DNA from 3 places in the Nostoc sp. ChiVER01 genome. Region 1 is predicted to be linked to each of the others. Evidence: predicted binding sites of a transcription regulator. Region 1 holds the regulator's gene; each other region holds the start of a gene.

Evidence for each region. The regulator NtcA, encoded in region 1, controls nitrogen genes in cyanobacteria. The targets are predictions, from matches to a motif close to TNTGTANNNNNNNNTACANA.
Region 2: the regulator NtcA is predicted to act here: its motif matches at 5,520-5,539, upstream of rpe (ribulose-phosphate 3-epimerase).
Region 3: the regulator NtcA is predicted to act here: its motif matches at 3,950-3,969, upstream of glnA (type I glutamate--ammonia ligase).

Annotation. Positions count from the first base shown of each region.
Region 1 covers NZ_JAVRBS010000004.1:238,949-247,381, reverse strand. Annotated here, with positions in the region: gene RMY00_RS07830 (DUF3084 domain-containing protein) at 1-1,142, opposite strand, end outside; gene ntcA (global nitrogen regulator NtcA) at 1,311-1,982, opposite strand; gene fabI (enoyl-ACP reductase FabI) at 2,364-3,140, shown strand; gene hisB (imidazoleglycerol-phosphate dehydratase HisB) at 3,228-3,869, shown strand; gene RMY00_RS07810 (ABC transporter ATP-binding protein) at 4,023-5,006, shown strand; gene RMY00_RS07805 (SLBB domain-containing protein) at 5,403-6,875, shown strand; gene RMY00_RS07800 (right-handed parallel beta-helix repeat-containing protein) at 8,175-8,433, shown strand, end outside.
Region 2 covers NZ_JAVRBS010000019.1:133,822-142,254, reverse strand. Annotated here, with positions in the region: gene RMY00_RS23375 (GH116 family glycosyl hydrolase) at 1-1,569, shown strand, start outside; gene RMY00_RS23370 (HetP family heterocyst commitment protein) at 3,664-3,999, shown strand; gene rpe (ribulose-phosphate 3-epimerase) at 4,786-5,493, opposite strand; gene RMY00_RS23360 (S8 family serine peptidase) at 5,702-7,297, shown strand; gene RMY00_RS23355 (serpin family protein) at 7,733-8,433, shown strand, end outside.
Region 3 covers NZ_JAVRBS010000003.1:154,328-162,760, forward strand. Annotated here, with positions in the region: gene RMY00_RS05275 (aldo/keto reductase) at 310-1,296, shown strand; gene RMY00_RS05280 (carboxymuconolactone decarboxylase family protein) at 1,326-2,066, shown strand; gene RMY00_RS05285 (putative quinol monooxygenase) at 2,228-2,662, shown strand; gene apcB (allophycocyanin subunit beta) at 3,225-3,734, opposite strand; gene glnA (type I glutamate--ammonia ligase) at 4,092-5,516, shown strand; gene RMY00_RS05300 (hypothetical protein) at 5,634-5,834, opposite strand; gene RMY00_RS05305 (class I SAM-dependent methyltransferase) at 6,122-7,177, shown strand; gene patX (heterocyst-inhibiting protein PatX) at 8,002-8,199, opposite strand; gene RMY00_RS05315 (FAD-dependent oxidoreductase) at 8,307-8,433, opposite strand, start outside.

The sequences.
Region 1 (8,433 bases):
CTAACGTAATTACCAGCCGAGAAAATTCGCACCACATATTCTTGACCATCGGCAATCTGCTTGCTCAACTGGTCAATCCTATCCTGAGTCACGCGCAGTAGCTCTACATTTGCAGGATTCGCCCCAGGCTCACTTAATCTGAGGTTGGCGTTGCGATTGGCTTCTTGTAAAAGTTGTATCACTGCCTGACGAGCAGCAGCAGGTTGGGTAACACGAACTACAGCAGCAGCCAGAACTTGACTACGAACTAAGGCTAGCTTACCTAGACGCAGATCGCGGTAGGACTGATAATATTTTTCTAACCTGGCAACTTCCATTTCTAGTTGCTCCTGTTGTGCTTCCAAGTCTTTGAGGCGTGATTCCCGTGTGGCAATTACTTGCTCTCGCGCTGCTACTTCTACGTTACGCTTTTGAATCAATTGATCGAGTTGGGAAATTTTTTGATCGCGTACTTCTATACCTTCTTGGCGATTAGCAAGTTCGCGATCGCGTTTTTCAATAGCTGTTTTGGCTTCGTCAATAGCTTTTTTAGCTTCAGCATACAGTCGTTGACGTTCTGTCTTCAGTAGTTCAACTGCCGCTTGTAGCTCCTTTCTCTGATTGTAAACGCTTTGCAATTCAGCTATAGCTTTTTGGTATTGAGGTACAACTTGTTCTAGCTGACTTTGAGTGCGTTGGAGTTGAGTTTGAGTTTGAGCTTGTTGACTAATAGTGCGGTTCAACTGAGCTTGTGTTTGGCGTTGTTTGGCATTCGCCGCCTGCAAATATTGATTAATTACCTGCAAGTCTTGTTGTGCTTTTGTTTGGGCAATTCTTGCTTGGTTTAGCTCACTCTCTACCTGACTTTTTTGAGTTTCTGCGGTTTTTAGCTGTTCCCGCTTCTGTCTGAGGTCTGTTTGAATATCTTCTAATTCAAAGACTCCCTTTCGCAAGCCTTCGTCGGCAGCGAATAAAATCCCTAATGTTGATGCAGAAATCAAACCGCCCGTAAAAATAGTTACTAGTACAGCAGTATTTTTTGGACGAAGGTTAAAAAGTGAGAGGCGGGCTTTGCCAACTCGTGTGCCGATGCGATCGCCCACGGTTGCAATTACGCCTCCCAGAATTAAAATTGCTGCGATGAGGATGTATCCGGTGGTCATCTTTAGCTACCGAAATCCTTCCAGATACAGCCTACTACTTTTAAGCATTGTCTGGAAAGAAGTGGAAATTGGCAATAGCTGAAATTACTCAATTTTAGATTTACCTCTAGCTATTAGTGTCATTTTTCAAAATAAAACACGCGCCGATTCCCCTTTCTCCAATTGATTTTATGTGAATTGCCTACTTAAGGTAACAGGTTTGTGCACAGTAATTTTCTTTTTGTGGATAGAAATCATCTTTTTCTCACGCAAATCCCCTAGTAGCCTAGTAACAGTAACACGAGTTGAACCAATTGCTTCTGCGATCGCTTGATGAGATAACTTCAGATCAATTGTGATCCCATCTGCACAAGGAACTCCAAAATCTCGACAAAGAATTAGCAAAAAACTCACCAACCTAGAACCCATATCTCGGTGAGCGAGAGTTTCAATCATCATCTCTGTTTGTAAAATGCGCGAAGACAGACCTCGCAGCATTAACATTGATAATTCTGGATTTTCCTTGAGTGCTTGCTCTACTTGTTCAATTGGTGCTGACAGTAATTCCGCAGGCGTAAATGCAACCGCATGGTAAAACCGATCTGACTTATTTCCCGTCAGCAATGACAATACACCAAAAACACTATTTTCCCGCAGCAACGCTACCGTTATTTCCTCTCCTGCCTCATACACCCTAGAAAGTTTAACAGCACCTTTCAAAAGAAAATAAACTCGTTCGGCAGGATCGCCAGGAAAAAAGATCGTTTTATTGCGTTCAAACGTTTCCACAACTGGCGGAAACGCCCCGGTCGCCATCTGACGAAATACATTTGCTAGGGCTTTATCTTGTGTCACGATCATCTCCCTTCCCCTACCCAATGCCGGAAAAACAAAAACTGATTACCTAAGAATACACCCGAAAAATGAATAAAGCACCGTCAACCTTTCTGTACTTTCCTATACTCAAACTAATCTCTTCATAACTCTTTGTTTATAATGATACATAATTGGTGATCCTTTCAGCTACAAATTGTTGATAAGTACTTCCAATAGCAGTATTAAAAAGGGTTTTTTAAAGAACAAATAAAGTTATTTTGGAAATATCTTTAGGAAAAATCAAGATTTTTGTCATAGCAAACACTCTTACCAATATTCATTTTTGCAAAGCCTGTATAAAACAAAGACAAAACGTGCCTCAGATTCTAGTATGCTCCTAGATGATCGATCGCATTAACAATTTATATGCTAAATCTGACTGGAAAAAATGCTCTTGTTACAGGTATTGCCAATAACCGCTCGATCGCCTGGGGTATCGCCCAACAGTTGCACCTCGCCGGAGCAAACCTGGGTATTACTTACCTACCCGATGAACGCGGCAAGATGGAGAAAAAAGTTGCGGAATTGGTAGAACCCCTCAACCCCAGCTTATTTCTTCCCTGTAATGTCCAAAATGAGGAACAGATTCAATCTACCTTTGAGACAATCCGTGAAAAGTGGGGAAAGCTAGATATCCTCATCCATTGTCTTGCCTTTGCCAGCAAAGATGATTTGACTGGAAATTTTAGTCAAACCTCTCGTTCTGGCTTCAACACCGCCTTAGAAATTAGTACCTACTCATTAGTGCAGTTAACTGGTGCAGCTAAACCTTTGATGACAGAAGGAGGTAGTATCGTTACCCTCACATATTTAGGCGGTGTTAGGGCAATCCCTAACTATAATGTCATGGGAGTTGCCAAAGCTGGCTTAGAAATGAGTGTGCGTTACCTAGCCGCCGAACTAGGGCCACAAAATATCCGCGTCAATGCCATTTCCGCAGGCCCCATCCGCACCTTGGCATCTTCAGCAGTGGGTGGGATTTTGGATATGATTCATCATGTAGAAGAAGTAGCTCCCCTACGACGCACCGTCACTCAGCTAGAAGTGGGTAACGCTGCCGCTTTCTTATGTAGTGATTTGTCTAGCGGCATTACCGGACAAATTCTATATGTAGATGCAGGATATGAAATTATGGGAATGTAAGATAATTTGGGGAGTGGAGAGTAGGGGGAGTAAGCGAAGAATTATTCTTGCCCATTCCCCACTCCCCATTCCCCACTCCCCATTCCTATGCAAACAACCAATCGCCAAGTTAATTCAAACTACGACCAGTCAACTAAAACCCCTCGGATTGCCACTGTTCACCGCACCACTGGCGAAACTAATGTGCAAGTTACCATCAATCTGGATGGTAGAGGAACTTGCACAGCAGCAACAGGTGTTCCGTTTTTAGATCACATGTTGCATCAAATTGCTTCCCACGGGCTGATTGATATAGATGTTCAAGCCAAGGGAGACTGGGAAATTGATGACCATCACACCAACGAAGATGTAGGTATTACCTTGGGCCAAGCCTTTAACCAAGCACTAGGAGACAGAAAAGGCATTGTCCGCTTTGGTAATTTTCTTGCGCCACTGGATGAAGCTTTAGTTCAGGTAGCCCTAGACTTTTCTGGACGCCCTCACCTCAGTTACGGCTTACAAATTCCTACCCAGCGTGTAGGAACCTATGATACTCAACTCGTGCGCGAATTTTTCGTGGCACTGGTGAACCATAGCCAAATGACACTGCACATTCGGCAACTGGATGGCATTAATTCTCATCACATTATTGAAGCGACATTTAAGGCGTTTGCAAGAGCAACCCGGCTGGCGGTGGAAATTGACCCTCGTCGTGCTGGTCTAATTCCCAGTTCTAAAGGCGTTTTGTAAAGCTAACCAGAATTATTTGCTAGGACTAATATTTTTAGTGTTGACTCAGCTACTCTATTTACGACAATTGACACACAGGTTAGTGATGGTTATTATCAGCCTATTGGGTAACTTGTAATTAGTGCCAAGCTGGTAATTAGTAATTGAACTGAGATGAAGTCTGTTGCAGATGACCCTGATTCTCAACTTAATACGACGGATACTCCGCCAGTAGTCCTGACTTCTGAGTTGCGAAAAGTTTATCGCACTGGTTTTTGGCTAAATCAAAAAGTCGTATCTCTCAAAAACTGTTCTTTAACAGTTTATAAAGGTGAAACCTTTGGGTTGCTGGGGCCAAACGGTGCTGGTAAAACCACCCTTTTAAAATTGTTGCTGGGGATTATTCGCCCTAGCTCTGGACGGGGATTATTGTTGGGTAAGCCAATAGGCGATCGCACTATCAAGCAACATATCGGTTATCTGCCGGAAAATCCCTATTTGTATGACTATCTCACTGGCTGGGAATTTTTGCAGCTAGCTGCCGGGCTATTCCAAATTCCCCAAAGTGTCCAACGCAAACGTATTCCTCAACTGCTGGAATTAGTGGGTTTATCCCAAGCCGATGCCCGCAAAAAGTTGCTGCGTCGCTATTCTAAAGGAATGCTACAGCGTGTTGGTATGGCACAAGCGCTAATTAACGAGCCAGATTTGGTTTTTTTGGATGAACCGATGTCTGGTCTTGATCCTGTAGGACGCTACCAAATGCGAGAAATTATCCTGGCGCTAAAAGCTGCTGGAAAGACGATTTTTTTTAACAGTCACGTTCTTAGTGAAGTAGAACAGATTTGCGATCGCATTGCCATCCTCGCTCAAGGTGAATTAATTTGCTCTGGTTCCCTTAATGAACTCTTAGGCGGAAATAACACATATCATGTCAAAGGTCAAGGTGGTGACTGGGAAATTCTTCAAAAATGGATACCCACTCTCAGATTTGAACCTGATGGTTCCTGGCAAGGTACACTACAAGACGATTATTATGATTTTCTCGCCAGTCTTCGTCTTATGGAGGGTAAAATTATTGCCATGAATTTGTCGCGTTACTCCCTAGAAGAGTTTTTTATTCAACAAATCCGAAGAAAAAATGACTTACTGAGTTAGTGTTCCTAACTTATTGCCAAATAGAAAATTTTGGGTTAATTTGAAGAGCAAAAGTAAACTTTATGCCTTTTTGAGTTCATAGTTTAAATATCATAAAATTGACTTTCACAAGAAAATTTTATTCGTCACTGCCTTGTTAATTAACAGATAATTTATTGTAGAAACTGGGGTGATTTGCATAAATCCCTAATATTTTTTTATAATTCCTATATTCAAGTTGGCTTAACTTTAAATTAGCTTCACTAAAAATTCAAATTCAATAAACAAATTTCCTCCGGAAAATGACACTTTTCGAGGAAAATAAGAGTGTCGGGGAACTTGAATACTTAGGTATAGTTCAAATAAAAATGTTTAGACAGTACATTATTGATTGTAGTTTCAGAGTCTCAGGTAAATATGCTTAATACAAGTTTGTTTAAATTCCTAACTCAGCCAGTTGTGGGTGTGGCTTTGTTAACTGCTGTCAATGCCGTCGTGCCATTTGCCAGTTTAGCTCAGGGACAACCATTACCATCAACAACACCAACGCCAACAACACCAACACAATTAGATACTAATTATTCATTAGGAGGCGGCGATCGCATCCGTGTAAATGTATTTGAAGTACCTGAATATACAGGTGAGTATCAAATTCCCCCAGGTGGAGCCATCAACCTACCTTTAATTGGCAGTGTGCCAGTCCTCGGTCTAACAGCTGAACAGGCTGCTGACGAAATTTCTAGAAGATATGCTCGCTTCCTCAAACGCCCTTTGATTTCAGTCAATTTGTTATCGCCTCGTCCCATCAATGTTTTCGTTGCTGGAGAGGTGACACGTCCAGGAGCTTATACTCTCAGCTTGAGCGGCGGCGCGGGAGACAATCCAGGTGTACAATATCCCACTGTATTAGCCGCATTAACAACAGCACAGGGGGTAACCTTGGCTGCGGATGTAACTCAAGTTCAATTACGGCGTAAAGTAGGACGTTCTTCAGAGCAAACTGCCACCATCAATTTGAAAGAATTCATCCAAACCGGCAGGTTATCACAGGATATTACCTTGCGAGATGGAGATACCATAGTTGTGCCAACAGCAACCAACTTCAACGTGGCAGAATCTCGCAATATATTTGCATCCAACTTTGCCGCTAGCCAAACCACACCTCGCACGGTAACAATTATTGGTGAAGTTAACCGTCCCGGTTCGTATCTTGTCACCCCAGCCAGCACAGATCCACAAGGAGGGGGCGCAACCGCTAATAGTGGTACTACTACTCCCAATGGTTTACCAAATGTGACGCGGGTAATTCAACTAGCTGGGGGAATTACAGCACAGGCTGATATTCGTAATCTGAAGCTACGCCGACCAACAAGAACCGGCTCAGAACAAGCTATAGATATCAATCTTTGGCAATTATTGCAGAGTGGTGACGCCAATCAAGATATCATTGTGCAAGACGGAGATACAATAGTTATTCCGACGGCAACTGAAATTAACCCCGCAGAAGCCACTCAATTAGCTACCACTACTTTGTCTCCTACACGCATTCAAGTTGGTGTGGTAGGTGAAGTTAAAAAACCAGGATTAACAGACGTTCAGCCGAATAGTTCCTTAAATCAAGCGATACTCGCTGCTGGAGGATTTAATGATGCCAGAGCTAGTAGTAAAGCTGTTGATTTGATTCGCCTCAACCCTAATGGTTCTGTCACTAAACGTATAGTAAAAGTGGATTTCTCGGCTGGGATTAATGAGCAAACTAATCCCATACTCCGCAATAATGACGTTGTAGTAGTTAATCGATCTGGTTCAGCTAAAACTGGCGATACCATAGGCACTGTAACTGGGCCTCTAGGTGTTATCTTTAGTCTTCTGAACTTGTTCGGACTCTAGTTAAGATACAGATGTGAATTGGGGACGTTGGTCAAATCTCTCCGTCTCCAAAATTGTACTGAATAATTAAACGGTTGTACTAAGCGGATTCACCTATATTTTAAGGGCTGGAGCCGTTTAGTAACAGCAGATTAAATTAACTTTACATTACGTAATATAGTTTTATTTCTTCTTGCTCACTTACTTAAATGATGCGTTTAAATATGATGCACAAAACTGTACTCTTACAGAGAAGCAAGCTATGCAACGCGTCTTTTATTCCAAAGAAAAACTTCTAGATTAGAGAATAGCTGTTTTCCTACTCTTATGGAACAAGCTACGCAGCCTCCGCTACAGGATAATACTAGGCTACAGAACTGCTTTGCATAGAGCGATCGCTTCCTCAAAAATTGTATTTTCTATCTCAATTTTAATATCTTTTTAGATAGTATTAGCCACTTGAAAGTACTGTATACCTAAAGTTTTCACTGAAAATTCTTAATCTGCTATTGATAGGCTTTTTCAAGCTTTGTTTTACTTACTCTGATATTTTTGATAATGATAATCATTAAAAGGTATTGTTCCTCTAAATCTACTCTGTAAAAGGATTTCACTTATTTCTTCATTATCATTATGATAAGAATTATTTAAGTAAATTAACTGATTTATAACAGATATACTATCTTAACCACAGATATCGCGTATACACAGTACAATGATGTCGAATTGGAAATGACGCCATTTGTACAGTTGCTTGGTGTCCATTAATGTAATAGCTCTGGATACTGAATCATTTTCCTTCAGTACTTTTACTATATAATTACTATTTTTTGGAAGACAAGCTAAAAAGGCTTTTCAGGCATATCTACGTGGGAATTCTCAGGTTGAAACCTGATAAAGGGTGTATAAACTTACAAATGGCAATTCACGACTGTATCCAATACTGAGTTACTGACTAAGGCTAGAACTACTGACCGTTGACGAATCAGTTTTTGCAACATACCCTATTTTTTCCCTATGATGATTCATGGTTTAGGTTTTCTCAGTTTGAGCGCATCTCTTGTACTTCCCTGGGCATTAACAGGTCTAGTTCAAGGCCAGAAAATAACAGAGTCTTTTGTTAAAGATGTTCGTCAGTCATCCACTGATCAAGAAATGCCACTACCAAGCCGCAAACTGATCAGTTATATTTCATATGGGACAACATACTATGTTAGTGGTAAAGGAAACGATAGAAATAGCGGACGCACTACCTCATCTGCCTTTAGGACAATTCAAAGAGCAGCAGACCTGACTAACCCTGGCGACACAGTACTTATTATGGACGGGGTATACAAGAATGCATATCCAACTGGATCGGTAATAGATATTAAACGCTCTGGAAGGGCAAATGCATGGATTACGTATAAAGCATACCCTGGACAGCGACCGAAACTTCAGCACAATGGATGGCATGGAATTTCGATTAACGATGGAGCATCATATATTGAAGTTAACGGGCTTGAGGTTGAAGGGAACAATCGCAAAATGTCCCGTAGTTATGCGCTGAGTCAGAAGTATAACCAATCAAACCCCCTGA
Region 2 (8,433 bases), on a different contig from region 1:
GAGGTGTGGCAAAGCTTTGCTAAAGATGGTTCTTTGCCTAATTATTTAGATACGCCAGCAACAGAGAATACACAATTAGGAGCTGCAATCGCACTCCGTTTTACTCTCCAACCAGGTGAAACTCTCGAAATCCCCTTTGTCCTCGCTTGGGATTTGCCGATCACAGAATTTGCCGCCGGAGTCAACTATTATCGCAGATATACAGACTTTTTTGGTAAAAGCGGAAACAACGCTTGGGCGATCGCATCTACTGCGTTACAAGAATACCAAACTTGGCGATCGCAAATTCAAGCTTGGCAAAAACCGATTCTTGACCGCGAAGATTTACCCAACTGGTTTAAAATGGCTCTATTTAATGAGCTTTATGACCTCACTAGCGGCGGTACTCTCTGGAGTGCAGCATCAGAACTTGACCCTATCGGTCAGTTTGCAGTGCTAGAGTGCTTAGATTACCGTTGGTATGAAAGTCTCGATGTGCGGTTGTATGGCTCTTTTGCCCTACTGATGTTGTTTCCAGAACTAGAAAAGTCGGTAATGAGGGCATTTGCAAGGGCGATTCCTCAAGGTGATGATACACCCCGAATAATTGGCTATTACATGACAATTAAGGCAGAAAGCCCGATCGCAGTTCGCAAAGTTGCAGGTGCAACACCCCACGATTTAGGCGCACCCAATGAACACGTTTGGGAGAAAACCAACTACACCAGCTATCAAGACTGCAATTTATGGAAAGATTTGGGTAGTGATTTTGTCTTGCAAGTATACCGTGATTTCTTGCTCACGGGTGCTGACGATGTAGAATTCTTAGCAGATTGCTGGGATGCGATCGTTCAAACCCTCGACTACCTGAAAACTTTTGACATTGATGGCGATGGGATTCCCGAAAATTCCGGTGCGCCTGACCAAACCTTTGATGATTGGCGGTTACAGGGTGTCAGCGCCTATTGTGGTGGGTTATGGTTAGCGGCGCTAGAGGCTGCGATCGCAATTAGCGATATTTTATTAACTCACAAACTTGGCGATCTTGGTGGCTTGGCGGTTCAAAAATCCACTTATGAAACTTGGTTACAACAATCTCTTCCTATTTACCAAGAAAAACTCTGGAATGGGCAATATTACAAACTTGATAGTGAAAGTGGTTCCGATGTAGTGATGGCAGATCAATTGTGCGGACAATTTTATGCTCGTCTGCTGGACTTACCAGATATTGTACCGGGCGATCGTGCTCTCTCTGCCTTAAAAACTGTTTATGATGCGTGCTTTTTGAAATTCTGCAATGGTGAGTTTGGTGCTGCTAATGGTGTTCGTCCTGACGGTTCACCAGAAAACCCTAAAGCTACTCATCCCCTAGAAGTCTGGACAGGGATAAACTTTGGGCTAGCGGCTTTTCTCGTGCAAATGGGAATGAAAGATGAAGCATTTAAGTTGACGCAAGCTGTGGTGCAGCAAATTTATGACAATGGTCTGCAATTTCGCACCCCTGAAGCTATCACCGCAGCTGGTACTTTCCGCGCTAGCACTTATTTACGAGCAATGGCAATTTGGGGCATTTACTTAGTTATTAATTGATTTGCTATCAAAGCGATTCTCGTCTTGATCCAACAAACGTAAAGACACACAGCTATCATCCGTGTCAACTTCACATGATATCATGTCCGCATAATTAGTTATGCTAACCATAGTCATTATACCCCACCCCCAACCCCGCTTGCGGGGAGGGGAGACAAAGCCTAGCTTTGGCAGGGTGTGGTTCTTTGGATTTAATAAACAATCAAGCAGACATGATATGAAAGCCAATCTAGAACAAGCTTTTATCGCAATACGCTTGGGTTAAGCATTTTCTCTGTGTACTTTGCGCCTCTGCGGTTAATTAAAAAAATTGATTTTCACAAAGAGTTTTAACCTTTACCCAAGCATATTGGTCTTTGTCTGACAAAGTAGAGTTTAAATTTGTGACTGTATTTTCCAAGTGTTTCCGGAATCGAAGGAAAATTTCAGTAATGGTAAGAGTTGAAGCATTGAGAATTCAAGACTACTTTATGCCAACTATATTTTTGTTTTAGACCGAGGTATTCTTGTTGAGCAAGGTACTACTCATAAAAATTGGTAGTTTTTACTAATATTTAGCTTAATTACCACAGCATCCGTAATCTCAGCTTCATAAAAGTTTTAAAGATTAAGACAAATATAGGACTACGATTTATTTTTTAAATCCACGTAGGGGTTGTTAGCAATAATGTAACTTCACCAAAATCTTAGAATGGTGGATTGCGCTCTGTTGAGACACCTTACAAGACTACTTATTGTTCAAAAACAATTTATTTATAATTCATATAAAATTTACTGCTGAATAAACTTAACTGTCTTATGTGTTAGTTAACTTTATCTATACCAATAATTTTCCTAATCTTCTACCTATTTAATCTGCTACGTTTTTTTGGTAAAAGCATATATATAGAGATATTTTACTTGATTTAAATTGATTAGTAACTTTATTTAGATAAGCTGAAGCTGTATTTCTTGGAAATCAAGAAAGCTCTGCATAATAAATATAATTATCTAATTGAACTTATTAATAAAAATATGTTCAATGCTATAGCTGCGAACGTTTTCTACTATTTATAACTTTCTTGTTTTTAGAAGTTGTTTTACATCATAGTTAATGGTAGGATTTTCTAGCGACTCGACAATAATAAATGGTTTAAATTGAGATTGTATGAGGGGTCACACCCCTCATGAATTAGCGAAGGAGGACAAAATTAAAAGTTGCACAAGACGCAAGTACGTATTTAAATACATTCAGTAAATTTAGCTTAAAATCTACTAACTTAGTAGATGACATTAACGAAAAAAAATAGTATAAATACGAATGGCATTATTAAAGCTCAAAGATAAATAAGTTTTTCCCACTACTCAAAAAAATATGGAAATTTGCCGGAAAATGCTTAATTAAGCAGTAGTAAGAAATACAGGCGTTTTAACAGAGAAAGTTTATTGAACTAGGAGTTGAGAAAGTTTCAGAGAACAAAACTACATCTACTAAGAGCTACGCCGAGACTTTTGTCCTACCAATCAGATGAGAAGACAAAAGATAAATTTTTACCTTTCACTTACTAACAAGCTATAAGCACAGTTTCCTCAATTCATCGGAGGAAATCTGGATAGTTAGGACTGATCAGCCAACAAACTTGATTAAAAACTTGATTGTTTTTAATCAAACGTTAGTTCATGAAAAAAATCATCAGGTCAAATGCAGTCGAAACCTCAAGCCAAGGGGACAGTTCAGGAATGAATCTATATAATTTGTATCCTTACTACGAGCTAGCTCTTGCCAAAACTAGTTTACTAGGGGAGTTATCAGCCAAAATTACTAAAATGCTCAATAGCGCCAAGGTAAAGCTTAAACAGCAAAGAAGTTTCAGACTGTATCTTTACCATTCAAAGCTACGAGAGCCAATCAGAGTTTAGGAAAATTATGTACGCGTCTGTTGATTGATAGATTTTTATCCTTCGTCAACATCCAACACTACCAAATTACTGATAATTACCTGAAAGCGATTCAACAGCTACAAAAAGGTTAGTGCAGTTTATAACCCTCAATTGAACACTAACAATCGCAGAAATTGAACTAGTTTACTTCATCCAAAATAACTAAAAACTATGATGAATCAAGACATTGTTGGTATTAGTAGTAACTTAGATACAACAGTCAAAGCTCAACAATTTGACAAAGTAGTTGAAGCAATTATTGCTGGAAAGTACTCCTGGGCATGTGTTTTAATGCTACGGTTTGCTGGGTATAATCCTCTCCATTACATTCCGTACCGTACCTACAATCGCTTGCTTAAAGAAAATTCTCAAACCAATAGAACAAAACAACAGCAAAGTGAAAATCTAAAAATGCTAAAAGATTCAAGACCTGCTTATCTTGAAGTAGTTGGAAAGCAAAAACCAGAAGGCAGCCAAGATATTTCCTTGAAACGCTGTGGAGTAAATTAAAAACAATTTGGAATCCACAGATTCTGCCCAAGAGTTGATTGAGTGTCTGAAAGCCTACTATGCTATTTTAAAATTTTTAGCGTGGTAGGTTTTCTACAGCAGTGATTAATTTAATATTTGTTTGCATAAATGTGCCAAAATGGCAAATATATACTGAAGATATTGGTAAACTAATAACAACTAAAACTTAAACCAAAACAGAGGTGATTGGCGGCAAACAGGTTAATTTTAATAAATAAAATCAATGATTAGTTCTGACTATGAAATCAATCAAATTTATTACAAAAGTAGTCAGCATTTCATGGAGTGAATAACTCCTATACCAAGACCAACGATACAACCGTTGCTACTGGTGGTTCTTTTTCTGAGGAAGTCTCAGCAAAGAGAATTTGGGGAGGTGGATTCCCCCAATCCAAATTTTACACAGCTTTCATCGACTGCAGACGATGAGAGTAATGCTAATAAAACTTTCTATCCTGTGGTTGGTGTTGCTTTAGTTAAATAAAGCAAACGCTTAACACCAATAACAGGAACGGAAACAGAAAAGTTACGGTGAAATTATTGTCGTAGTTGGTAAAACTAGTAGGTCTATACGCTTCTCTTTCGACTATTGTAATCCTAGTCCTCCCAACCTGGATTATCTCTAGTTTCTAAATTTTCAATTTATATAACAACTACTGGAAGTTCAAAACTTGAATAGCTTCCAGTTTTTTATGTCTAAATAAAAATAGGGCGAGCAATTTGCCCACCCTATTTTTTGTAGAGAATGGTTAATCCAGAAATAAATTAAACCTTGGCTAATTCTGGGGTAGGACGCTTGCTGTTGCGAATTGATGTAATAGCCTCAGCATAGTCCTTAGCGTTAAATACAGCTGAACCGGCGACAATTGCATTAGCTCCCGCTTCTAAAACTTGCCAGGTATTATTTGCCTTGAGTCCTCCATCCACTTCAATCCAAGGGTCAAGACCGCGTTCATCACACATTTGACGCAGCTTGCGGATTTTGGGTAATACACCAGGGATAAAGCTTTGACCACCAAAACCAGGGTTGACGCTCATAATCAGTACTAAATCACACAAATCTAGAACGTATTCAATTAGCTCTAGAGGACTACCAGGATTAAGTACAACTCCAGCTTTCTTACCAAGCTCTTTAATTTGCCCTAAGGTGCGGTGTAGGTGAGGTGAAGCATTATGTTCGCAGTGTACAGAGATAATATCGGCACCTGCTTTAGCAAATCCTTCTACATATTTTTCTGGCTCCACAATCATTAAGTGGACATCCAAGGTCTTAGTTGTAACCGGACGAATCGCCTCCACAATCAGAGGGCCTATCGTAATATTAGGTACAAAACGACCGTCCATGACATCAACATGAATCCAATCGGCTCCAGCCGCGTCTACGGCCCGAATTTCATCACCCAGACGACTAAAATCGGCTGATAGGATAGATGGAGAAATGACAATGGGTTTTTGAGATAGGTTTTGAGTCATGGCTGGTGGGTTTTTAAGCGTCCTCGTCTGTAAGCATTGTAACAAAACATTGAGCAAGACTCATAATTTTGTTCCCGGATTTTTTGGGAGTAGGGAATGGGGAGTGGAGAGTGGGGAAGATGAGGGAGATGAGAGAGAATAATAACTCCTAACTCCTGTACAGATGAGATTAATCGCGTCTCTACTAATGACAAATGACTAATAACAAATGACTAAAAAACTAACCTGGATAATTTGGGGATTAAGTGCTTCTTGTCTGAGTGCGCCGGTAATCGCTTCGGTTTTAGAATCTGCTCTAGGAACTAATGGCATTGACGCTCTGAGGCTACACCAAGCTCCTTATAATTTAATCGGTCGCAAGATTGCTATTGGTCAGGTGGAAATTGGCCGGCCTGGAATGTTTGGGTGGGATAAGGCGGTGTCTAAAAATCGCGCCATTTCTTTAGCGGGAGTGTTCTTACGCAATGGGCCAGCTAAATCAAATAGTGGTATTGACCCCCACGCTTACAATGTCGCTGGGATGATGGTGAGCCAAGACAAAGCTTTGCCGGGAGTTGCTCCGGGAGCGCGACTGTATTCGTCTGCGGTGGGTTCCACTAAAAGTATGGGTCAGCCAGAAGAGTGCTTGTCAGCCCAGCATATAGCCCTACAAAATGGTGGCGATGTGCGGGCGATTAACTTTAGCTTTGGTGAACCTTTGAGCCGCGATCCTAGACCAGAGGCTACTTTAGACGGCAATGCTTTACTAACTTTATGTGTTGACTGGTCTAGTCGCGTTCATGATGTTTTATATGCGATCGCAGGCAATCAAGGTAAGGGGGGTATTCCTATTCCTACAGATAATTTTAACGGAATAAACGTGGCTTTTTCATCTCGCCGAGGAGGAGTTTTTAACAAAGTAGATGTGGCTAATCTAGCGGGTGCTAACCAAGGAGTGAGCGGAAGGCTAGCTGGAAAGGAATTTAATCTTGATGACCGTATTGCTATCAGTTTAGTTGCTCCTGGGAATAATATTCCTTTGCTCAATCCAGATGGCAAAGCGAACAAGGTTACAGGTACTAGTTTTGCAGCGCCTCAAGTTACGGCTAGTGTTGCTCTATTGCAAGAATTTGGTGACAGACAGATACGGACAAAACAACCACATTGGAGCATTGATGCTCGCCATCATCAAGTAATGAAGGCTGTATTACTGAATTCAGCAGATAAAATCCAAGATAGAGGTGATGGTTTACTGTTAGGAATGAGCCGGACACTAATTGATAAAAAAAATCAAAACTGGCTAGATTCTGATGCTTATAAAGATCCAAAAATTCCCTTAGATGCCCAAATGGGAGCGGGTCATTTAAATGTATTTCGCGCTTATCAGCAATTTAGTAGTGGTCAATGGCAGCCATCAACAACTGTACCTGCCATTGGTTGGGATTATCGTACAGTAAATGCTGGAACCTCTGTTGACTATATATTAGCAAAACCGTTAAAGCAGGGGAGTTTTGTTGCTGTTACTCTGAGTTGGGATCGATTGGTAGAACTCAACGATAAAAATAAAAACCAGCAATATGATGTAGGCGAAAATTTCCGCGATCGCGGTTTGAATAATCTAGATTTATACTTAGTAAAAGCTAATGCTCAAAATTCAGATGCTGGTGCTGTTTGCTCCTCAATCAGCCAAATTGATAGTGTAGAACACATTTTCTGCCCTGTTGCTGCTGCTGGCAATTACAAAATCCGCGTCCAGTTTCGTCAAAAGTTAAATGAAGCGATTCAACCCTATGGTTTAGCTTGGTGGAGTGTACCGATCAATTGAAATAGTGTGCCACAACTTTTATCTGTGTCAACTTACAGCGTTTTTCATTCATTTAAATAACACTCCCTTGTAGGGTAGCACAGCCGTGTGTCCCTACAAAAGTTTTGGTATTTCGTGTACTAAAAAGCGTGATTTTATCTTTAAAAACCAATAGCGATGGTTATTTTGTGATTAAGTAGTCTACAATACTTTTATAGATAAATAGGAAAACTCCTAAAAATCAAGATTTTTATAATTCGTCTACATCACCCCTTCAATTAGGATTTAGCCACTCTAATAAGTTGTGTTTAATTCCTCTGAGCTAATAACTTGCTGTTACAGTTTCTGTAACAGTGCCATTTTTCTATTGGAGCAAATGCAATAGTTAATCATTGACACAGTATCTGCGTCACCCATGATCACAGTTCGGGAATCTTTCGCAAGTGAGGTGGTAAAATGAATCCGCAGAAATATAGTAGTATGAGAGAAAATTTCATGCAAAGACGTTACGGTGTTAGCCTGGGCAGACGCTATGCTATGGCAGCTGCAAGTGTTGTTTTATGCAGTGTATTAGGGTATTCTCAAGTCGATAGTAATAAAAGTGTCCTTGCCCAATCTGGTTTACCTCAACCAGAAACTCCATTGCAAAAAAAAACACTCAAGACTGATACTAAACTTGTTGAGTCTAGCAATAGGTTTGGCTTCAAACTATTTTCAGAAGTTCTGAAAAAGGATCGAGATCAGAAGAATGTTTTTATCTCACCTTCGAGTGTTGCGATCGCTTTAGCTATGACCTACAACGGCGCTAGCGGCACGACTCAACTAGCGATCGCAAAAACTCTGGAATTACAAGGGCTAAATCTAGCAGAAATCAACTCTTCTTACGCGGCGGCATTAAAGCAGCTTTTAGACAATTCTGACCCGAAAGTGCAACTGAATATTGCTAACTCACTTTGGGCAAACAAAAATTTTAGCTTTCAGCCAGACTTTCTCCAAAGAATACAGTATTTCTATAAAGCTAAGGTCAGCAATTTAAATTTTCAAGATCCAGCCGCACCTAATATTATCAATAACTGGGTAAAAGATAACACTAATGGCAAAATCGATAAAATAATTGAAAAAATTGAACCAAGTCAGGTGTTGTTTTTAATTAATGC
Region 3 (8,433 bases), on a different contig from region 1:
GAGCCAATCAAGCACTTATTCGCTGAAACTCAGACCTGGTAACGATTTGGGTATCCTTAAGATTTTCTTTACGAATCAGCTCTTAGGCGAACCTTATTGCTTAAAGAATTTCCATCCCTATCTAAAGTAGACAGGCAAATAAATGTCGCCGTTTTGCAGATCAGGTTGCAGGTACATCTAGCCGATGAATTCACTGAAAACCAGATTGATAAGTAAAGCTGAAGCCGCTAGATTGCGTCATCACGCTTTGGCACTCCAAATACGAGACTCGCCTGTTGGTAACAAAATTAGGAGAAGAGGAGAACCAGAATGCATTACAAGCATCTCGGCCGCACCGGACTACAGGTTAGCAGGCTCGGTCTGGGCACTATGAACTTCGGGGAGCTGACGGACGAGACCACCAGCTTCAAGATCATGGATGAGGCTCTGGAGGTCGGCATCAACTATATGGACACCGCAGATGTGTACGGGGGTCCCCAGTCCCCGGACATGGAGAAGGGCTACGGCATCTCCGAGGAGATCATCGGGCGGTGGCTGTCTCAGGGCGGACGGCGCGAGCAGATCGTCCTGGCGACTAAAGTGTACCAGCCGATGGGTAACGGGCCGAACGATCGCCACCTTTCGGCCTACCACATCCGAAAGGCCTGCGAAGACAGCCTGCGTCGGTTGCAGACTGATCGCATCGACCTTTACCAGATGCACCACGTTGATCGGCGCACACCCTGGGAGGAGATTTGGCAGGCAATGGAACTCCTGGTACAGCAAGGCAAGGTGATCTACATTGGCAGCAGCAACTTCGCCGGGTGGGACATCGCCACCGCGCAGAATATTGCCGCGTCGCGCAATTTCCTGGGGTTAGTGTCGGAGCAAAGCCTTTATAACCTCACCGCCCGCACCGTTGAACTAGAGGTCATCCCAGCGCTTCAGTACTATGGCATTGGTCTGGTTCCGTGGAGTCCGCGCGGCAAAGGGCTACTGGGAGGTGTCCTGCAGAAGGTAAGCGAAGGTCGCCGAGCTGAGCCGAAGATGCAGCAGCAGATCGATCGGCATCGATCGCAGATCGAGGACTACGAGGCGCTCTGTGAAAAGCTCGGTGAGCGACCCGCCGATGTCGCAGTGGCCTGGCTGTTGCACAATCCTGCCGTCACGGCTCCGATCGTCGGACCCCGCACTGTGGAACAACTAACCGAGAGCTTGCGGGCTTTGGAAATATCTCTCTCGGACGAGACGCTCCGGCGGCTCGACGAGATTTGGCCCGGTCCCGGCGGCGAGGCACCCAAAGCCTACGCCTGGTAGAACGCAGCGCCATTAAGGAGGCAGTTCCAATGAAAAAGCTCATCGTATTCTTAGCACTGGTGTCTGTTGTGATATTTAGCCTTTTATTTGTGTCGGAGGCACAAACAATGAACAACGATCAAACCTTAAACGCACGACAACAAAGCATTGTCACGATCTCCGCCTTTACCGCTAACGGCGATTTGGAAAATCTGCGAAAAGCCTTAAATGGCGGACTTGATGCCGGGTTGACCGTTAATGAAGTCAAAGAAGTTTTGGTTCAAATGTATGCCTACTGCGGTTTTCCGCGCAGCTTAAACGGTATCAACACATTTATGACAGCGTTGAAAGAAAGAAAAAATAAGGGCATTGCTGATACACAGGGAAAAACGGCAACGCCGATTAATGATACCGGCGACAAATACGAGCGAGGCAGAAAGACATTGGAAACGCTCACTGGACAGCCCCAATCCAAGCCTGCCAAAGGTTTCGGTGAATTTAGTCCGACGATTGACCGCTTTTTGAAAGAGCATTTGTTCGCCGATATTTTCGACAGCGATATTTTGAACTATCAGCAGCGCGAACTAGCCACTATTTCAGCACTCGCCGCAATGCCGGGTGTCGAATCGCAATTAGAATCTCATTTGTCAATGGGAATGAATACCGGGCTGACGGAAAGCGGGTTAAGAGAGGCTTTTGGTTTGATCGAAAAAAACATCAGCCGACAGCAGGCTGAAACAGCCAGAAAATCTTTGGCGAAAGTTATTGCTGCCAGACAAAAAAAGCAGTAGCACTCATTCGGCGAACTGTTTGCCGAAAGTATTTTAATATCTGAGAGAATGTAAGAAAAATCACGGCAGGCTTCATCAGCGATCGGCAGCGCACAACAAGTAATCTATTTTGTTAAAAGCTTGCTGTTATTTTTAAACTTTATTGTCGTGAACCAAAGAACATGGATAAAGTTATCGTCTGTTTTCAAAAAATAGTTATTTCTTTAATTCTGATAATTATGCTTGTCAGTTGCAGCGCGGCTTCCACCCAGCAAAAAGAGATAATGGTGCGTATCTCGGAAATTGAAATAGATTCCAATTATCTCAATGAATATAAAGCCATTCTGAAAGAAGAATCTGAAGCATCAGTCAGATTGGAACCGGGTGTTATTTCGATTTTCCCGATGTATCAAAAAGAAAATCCGACTGAGGTTAGGATTCTAGAAATCTACGCCAGCCGCGAAGAATACGAGTCACATCTCAAAACCCCGCATTTCCAACACTATAAAACCACGACGCAGAAAATGGTCAAATCGCTGAAGCTAGTTGATATGGAAACGATAGACGCAAAGACGATGACTAAAATATTCAAAAAGATAGAAAAAGGTGGAAAATGAGTTCAGAAAATAAATAATTCACGGCAGAAGATTTAAAGCGATAAATGAAGCTGATGACCTGCATATTTCGCTATTTAGGGACGACGGCGTGACCTATGGCACACCGACTTGGGTATGGATGTTTTACATCGTCAAACATCCATACCCAAAGTAGTTTTTAAATGCCTCAAATCTAATTCAATTGGGCACCTTTGATAGTAAAGTTGAACTATTTTTTCACTGCATCTGCAAGCCACCAAACCGCGATGCCTGACGCATCTAATTTAATACTCCTTGTTGATACTCCTTTTCCTAGAACCCGAAACAAAAGCCAACTGCGATCGCCTAACGTATCTAATTAATGATCAATGGTATTAAAAGCTATAACCCTTATTCTCCATAGCTTAGGGCTTTTATTAGTGCCATTAATTTTAGAGAGTTATGATTTTGCCCGCAAAGGGCAAAATCTTGAATAAAGCCCTTCTCAACGTCTAGAGTTCACAAAAAAGCGATCGCTCCATTGAACCAAAGTGCGATCGCTATTTATGTTTATGTCGGGGTAGACACCTTGCCCACCTAAAATCTAAATATCTATCTCGCTCAACTCACGTGTAATGTGATCGAATGGTTCATCCACAAAAGTAGTATTAACTACACCTGCTGCTGCCACTTGTTCCTTAATCAGATCCTTGAGAATTTGGATACCACGAACTGTAGGTCCAATAGGTACTCCTAAAGAATTGTAAGTTTCCCGCAGCCCTTGTAGCACACGCTCATCTAATACATTGGTGTTTCCAGCAACCAACGCATAGGTAGCATAGCGCAGATAGTAGTCCATATCCCGCAGACAAGCTGCATAACGACGAGTTGTATAAGCATTTCCACCAGGGCGAATCAATTCTGGCAGTTCTTCAAATAACTTTAAACCAGCTTGCTTGACAAGTGCAGCCGCATTAGTATTTATTGCCGCCGCCGCTTGTACTCGTGCTGTACCACTGTCAAAGTAAGACTTTAGGCTATCGATCGCATTCCGGTCAAAATACCGACCAGCTAAGTCATAATTCTTAATTAAACTTGTTACCGCATCGCGCATTCCTTCTTCTCCCAATCATTACTATTTATGGTTTGATATTTATTTGGCTGCACTTATGCACCAGTAAATTTTTGTGCTATTAAAAATAGATTCGGCACAAAAACAATTTATCCACTATCTATGGATTCTATGCCAAAGTTGACCCCTATATGATGAACTTTCCAGTTTTGTACAGATGATCCCTGAAAGGTTAATATAACCTGATAATCTAGATATCTGTAACACAAACTACAAAATCAGCTAATGTCTAGTATTTAAGATATTTCTGGTGTGTCACGGCCTGATTGAGATCAGCAGGGTTAGGATGCAATGTAAGATTCTGGTTTACTTTAGGAAATTGGTAGAGAAGGAGTAACAATGACAACACCCCAAGAAGTCTTGAAAAAAATTCAAGATGAAAAAATTGAACTGATTGATCTCAAATTCATCGATACAGTAGGGACTTGGCAACACCTCACACTGTATCAAAACCAAATCGATGAGACTGCATTCACTGATGGCGTACCTTTTGACGGTTCCAGCATTCGGGGTTGGAAAGCGATCAATGAATCGGATATGACGATGGTACTCGACCCCAACACTGCTTGGATCGACCCATTCATGGAAGTGCCAACACTAAGTATAGTTTGTAGTATTAAGGAACCCCGCACAGGTGAATGGTACAATCGTTGCCCACGCGTTATTGCCCAAAAAGCAATAGATTACCTGGTTTCCACTGGTGTTGGTGACACAGCTTTCTTTGGCCCTGAAGCTGAGTTCTTTATCTTTGACAATGCTAGGTTTGCCCAAACCGCCAACGAAGGCTACTACTTCTTAGACTCTGAAGAAGGTGCTTGGAATTCCGGTAAAGCTGGTACAGAGAACAAACCCAACTTAGGTTACAAACCACGCTTCAAAGAAGGTTACTTCCCAGTTTCACCGACGGATTCTTTTCAAGATATCCGTACAGAGATGCTGTTGACGATGGCACAATTAGGTGTACCTATTGAAAAGCATCACCACGAAGTAGCTACTGGTGGTCAGTGCGAACTAGGTTTCCGCTTTGGCAAGTTGATCGAAGCGGCTGACTGGTTGATGATTTACAAATATGTCATCAAGAACGTTGCCAAAAAACACGGCAAAACCGTCACCTTCATGCCAAAACCAATTTTTGGCGACAACGGTTCGGGAATGCACTGTCACCAATCCATTTGGAAAGACGGACAACCTCTGTTCGCAGGTGATAAGTATGCTGGTTTGAGCGACATGGCATTGCACTACATTGGTGGTCTTCTCAAACACGCACCAGCGCTGTTGGCAATTACCAACCCTAGCACCAACTCATACAAGCGCCTAGTACCTGGTTATGAAGCACCAGTAAACTTAGCCTACTCCCAAGGGAACCGTTCTGCTTCTATCCGTATTCCTTTATCTGGCACTAACCCTAAAGCCAAACGTTTAGAATTCCGTTGTCCAGATGCTACTTCTAACCCATACTTAGCATTTGCTGCAATGCTTTGTGCTGGTCTTGATGGCATCAAGAACAAAATCCATCCTGGTGAACCCTTAGATAAGAATATCTATGAACTCTCTCCAGAAGAACTAGCAAAAGTTCCTTCAACTCCAGGTTCTTTAGAACTGGCGTTGCAAGCACTAGAAAAAGATCACGCCTTCTTGACCGAATCAGGCGTATTCACGGAAGACTTTATCGAAAATTGGATTGACTACAAGCTAGGTAACGAAGTCAAGCAGTTACAGCTGCGTCCTCATCCCTACGAGTTTTACCTCTATTACGATGCTTAATTAAGTATCGTAGCTATCTAAATATATAAGTTTAGCCACCCTAGAGTAAAGGGTGGCTTTTTTTCCAGAGTTGTCAGTTGAGACTTTCACTCAAATCAACCTTAAAACTCCTGAAACTTAGCTCATAGAAGCATGACTTGGCCCATAAATCATCCGAGTATTAGCGTCTACCTTCCCTTGAATCGGGTTCCAGTAGTGGGATGCTTCTTCAGGAAGACCAAGTTCTTGTGCAGCCCGCATCAGCATTGATTGTTGGCGATTCTTGACTTGCTGATGTTCACGCACCATCAACGCACGAGATTTATCTGCGATAGACATAACCATAGTCCTCTCTATTTGTGAATATATAATTTTTGGTTGCTCTATAAACTACAATAACGAAAATTCTGTAACATAAGCTACTTTTTATAAAAGTTTATATTTACTTTTGCTGACAATATCAGCTGTTTTTCCCCAAAGTTCGAAAAATCTTTCCTAATCTACCTTTGATAGCTAAAATCATCTAGCTTCAGATTTGTCTCACCTTGGAGCCTTTACCTTTCCAACAATAGGTAATTTTTCGTTACAATTATTTACATAAACGTATCAAAACTTGAGCTATTTTTATGCCTGAGAGTTTAACTAAATTGACTTATCAAACCTTTCAGCAGGGCAAAAATTACTTTGGTCTGGCTCACAAAATATTAAATTCACGGTTGATGAACCTGGTATATCCGACACTTGGACAAAAGACCAAACCCATCCCGAATGAGCTTTTACTCAAACTTCAACAGAGATTGAATCAGTTGCTGGAAACAGACTGGCAAGATGCCCAAAAAGGTATATACCCAGAAAGTTTGCTGTTTGACAACCCTTGGGATGATTTTGTCCGCTACTATCCGTTGCTATGGCTAGATTCCCCTCAAATGTGGGAGCGGGTTCAACAACAGAATTACCAAGATTTTTCGCCCGAAATTGACACAGATGGTTATCCCAGCTACTACGTGCAAAACTTCCATCACCAAAGCAATGGCTACTTGAGTGAGTTGTCAGCTAATTTATATGACTTACAAGTAGAAATTCTTTTTGGTGGGGCAGCTGATCCAATGCGGCGGCGGATTCTCGCTCCTCTCAAGCAAGGGCTGAAAGTTGAGCCAGTTGCACCACGGCAAGCCCGTATTTTGGATGTAGCTTGTGGAACCGGGCGGACTTTGAAGTTGATTCGGGCAGCATTGCCGCAAGCATCCCTGTTTGGTACGGATTTGTCACCAGCTTATTTGCGTAAAGCAAATGAACTACTATCCCAAATTCCGGGAGAATTGCCACAACTTTTACAAGCAAATGCCGAAGAGTTACCTTATCTAGATAACTATTTTCATGCTGTAACTTCTGTTTTTCTTTTCCATGAGTTACCAGCAACTGCACGTCAGACAGTGATTGAGCAATGCTTCCGGGTAACAAAACCAGGAGGAGTCTTTATTATTTGTGACTCAATTCAGTTGAGTGATTCACCTGAGTTGGAACATATAATGGATTCTTTCCACGAAACATTCCATGAACCCTATTACAGGCATTACACCACTGATAACTTGCTAGAACGTCTACAGAGAGTAGGCTTTGAGAATATTGAGACGCAAGTCCATTTTATGAGTAAGTATTTTATTGCTCATAAGCCAGCATAAAACCTTCTCAAACATTTTCTTTAAGTAAACTTTATCTAAAAAGGGCAAATGCAAAATTTTGCATCTGCCCTTGGGTGTAGAATAATTAAGTGGACTGAGAGGAATTAGCAGATCCTTCTTAATATTTATTTCTTCGAGAGCCATCTGTGAGAAGAAGGAACCTGAAGCAAGTGTAGGTCAGCCCCTTTGGGGAAGTAAAAAGTCAAAAGTTAAAAATAGTAAGATTCGCTGCCAAGTGCAATAAACCTATACTACTTGTGCGAATCTATACTCTAGATAAGCTCAGATGCAGCGCAAAAGATTTTATGCTTGGGCAAAGCACGCCAAGGAGAAGATCAATTATTTCCTAATTGTAGATAGCCAGCTACTCAATATATGAGAAAACTTATTTGGGAATAAAGTGGATTTGCCTAAGACTAGTTTCCTCAACAAGTAAAATGTCTGAATTTAGATGTGTTTTAGATTAACTGATAGTCTAAGTAACATCTATGTTCTAGAACAGTTGAGAATTGAAACGCAAAGTTTCCCACCGAATATAAGCAACAGTTGTATAACTTTTGAGAAGTTGGTGATGCTGTTAATCGAGGCACTTAACTTAATTTGCGTTTTGCTCGTCAGGATTTACGCTAACTATATATACAAAGTTTGCAGTTGAAATACTAAGCGAACGCTGAAGATTTTCGTGTGTCAACTGTATATATATCTGTCAGAAAAGCTGTATAAATGATGTTAGTACAATACTGTGTTTTCTGACACTTTGTTTCCGTTGAAAAAAAGGCATTACCCTACAGTATTTAAACCACAACATAGATATTTTCGGATTTTTACGTTACTTCTCTACGCCCACTACCGCGATGACGTGGCGCATCATCTGAAGCTTGTTCAGATGCCGCCGAGCGCCACTGTTCCGAAGTAGGCGTGGAAGGCAGCCCATAGGATAAGTGATTGACCATTGTTTGGCAGTTAGAAGCTAAGGGGCCGAACATCAGACTCGAGACTAAAAGAGAAATGGCAGCACGCATAGCAGATGTCTATTTTGGAACTCTCCACTTCACTGATACTTAGCTTTTTGACTAATATCCGGACAATTCATCAAAAAGTATTCTGTTTTACTGAAAATAAACTCTTCTTATCCTCCGTTCAAATGCTCGACTAATAACCAATTACCAGAGTGGTTTTGATGACCCCACAATGTAACTAATTGTTCGTGAGGATAAGTGCGTAATTGCTCATCGATATGCGATCGCAAAGTCACA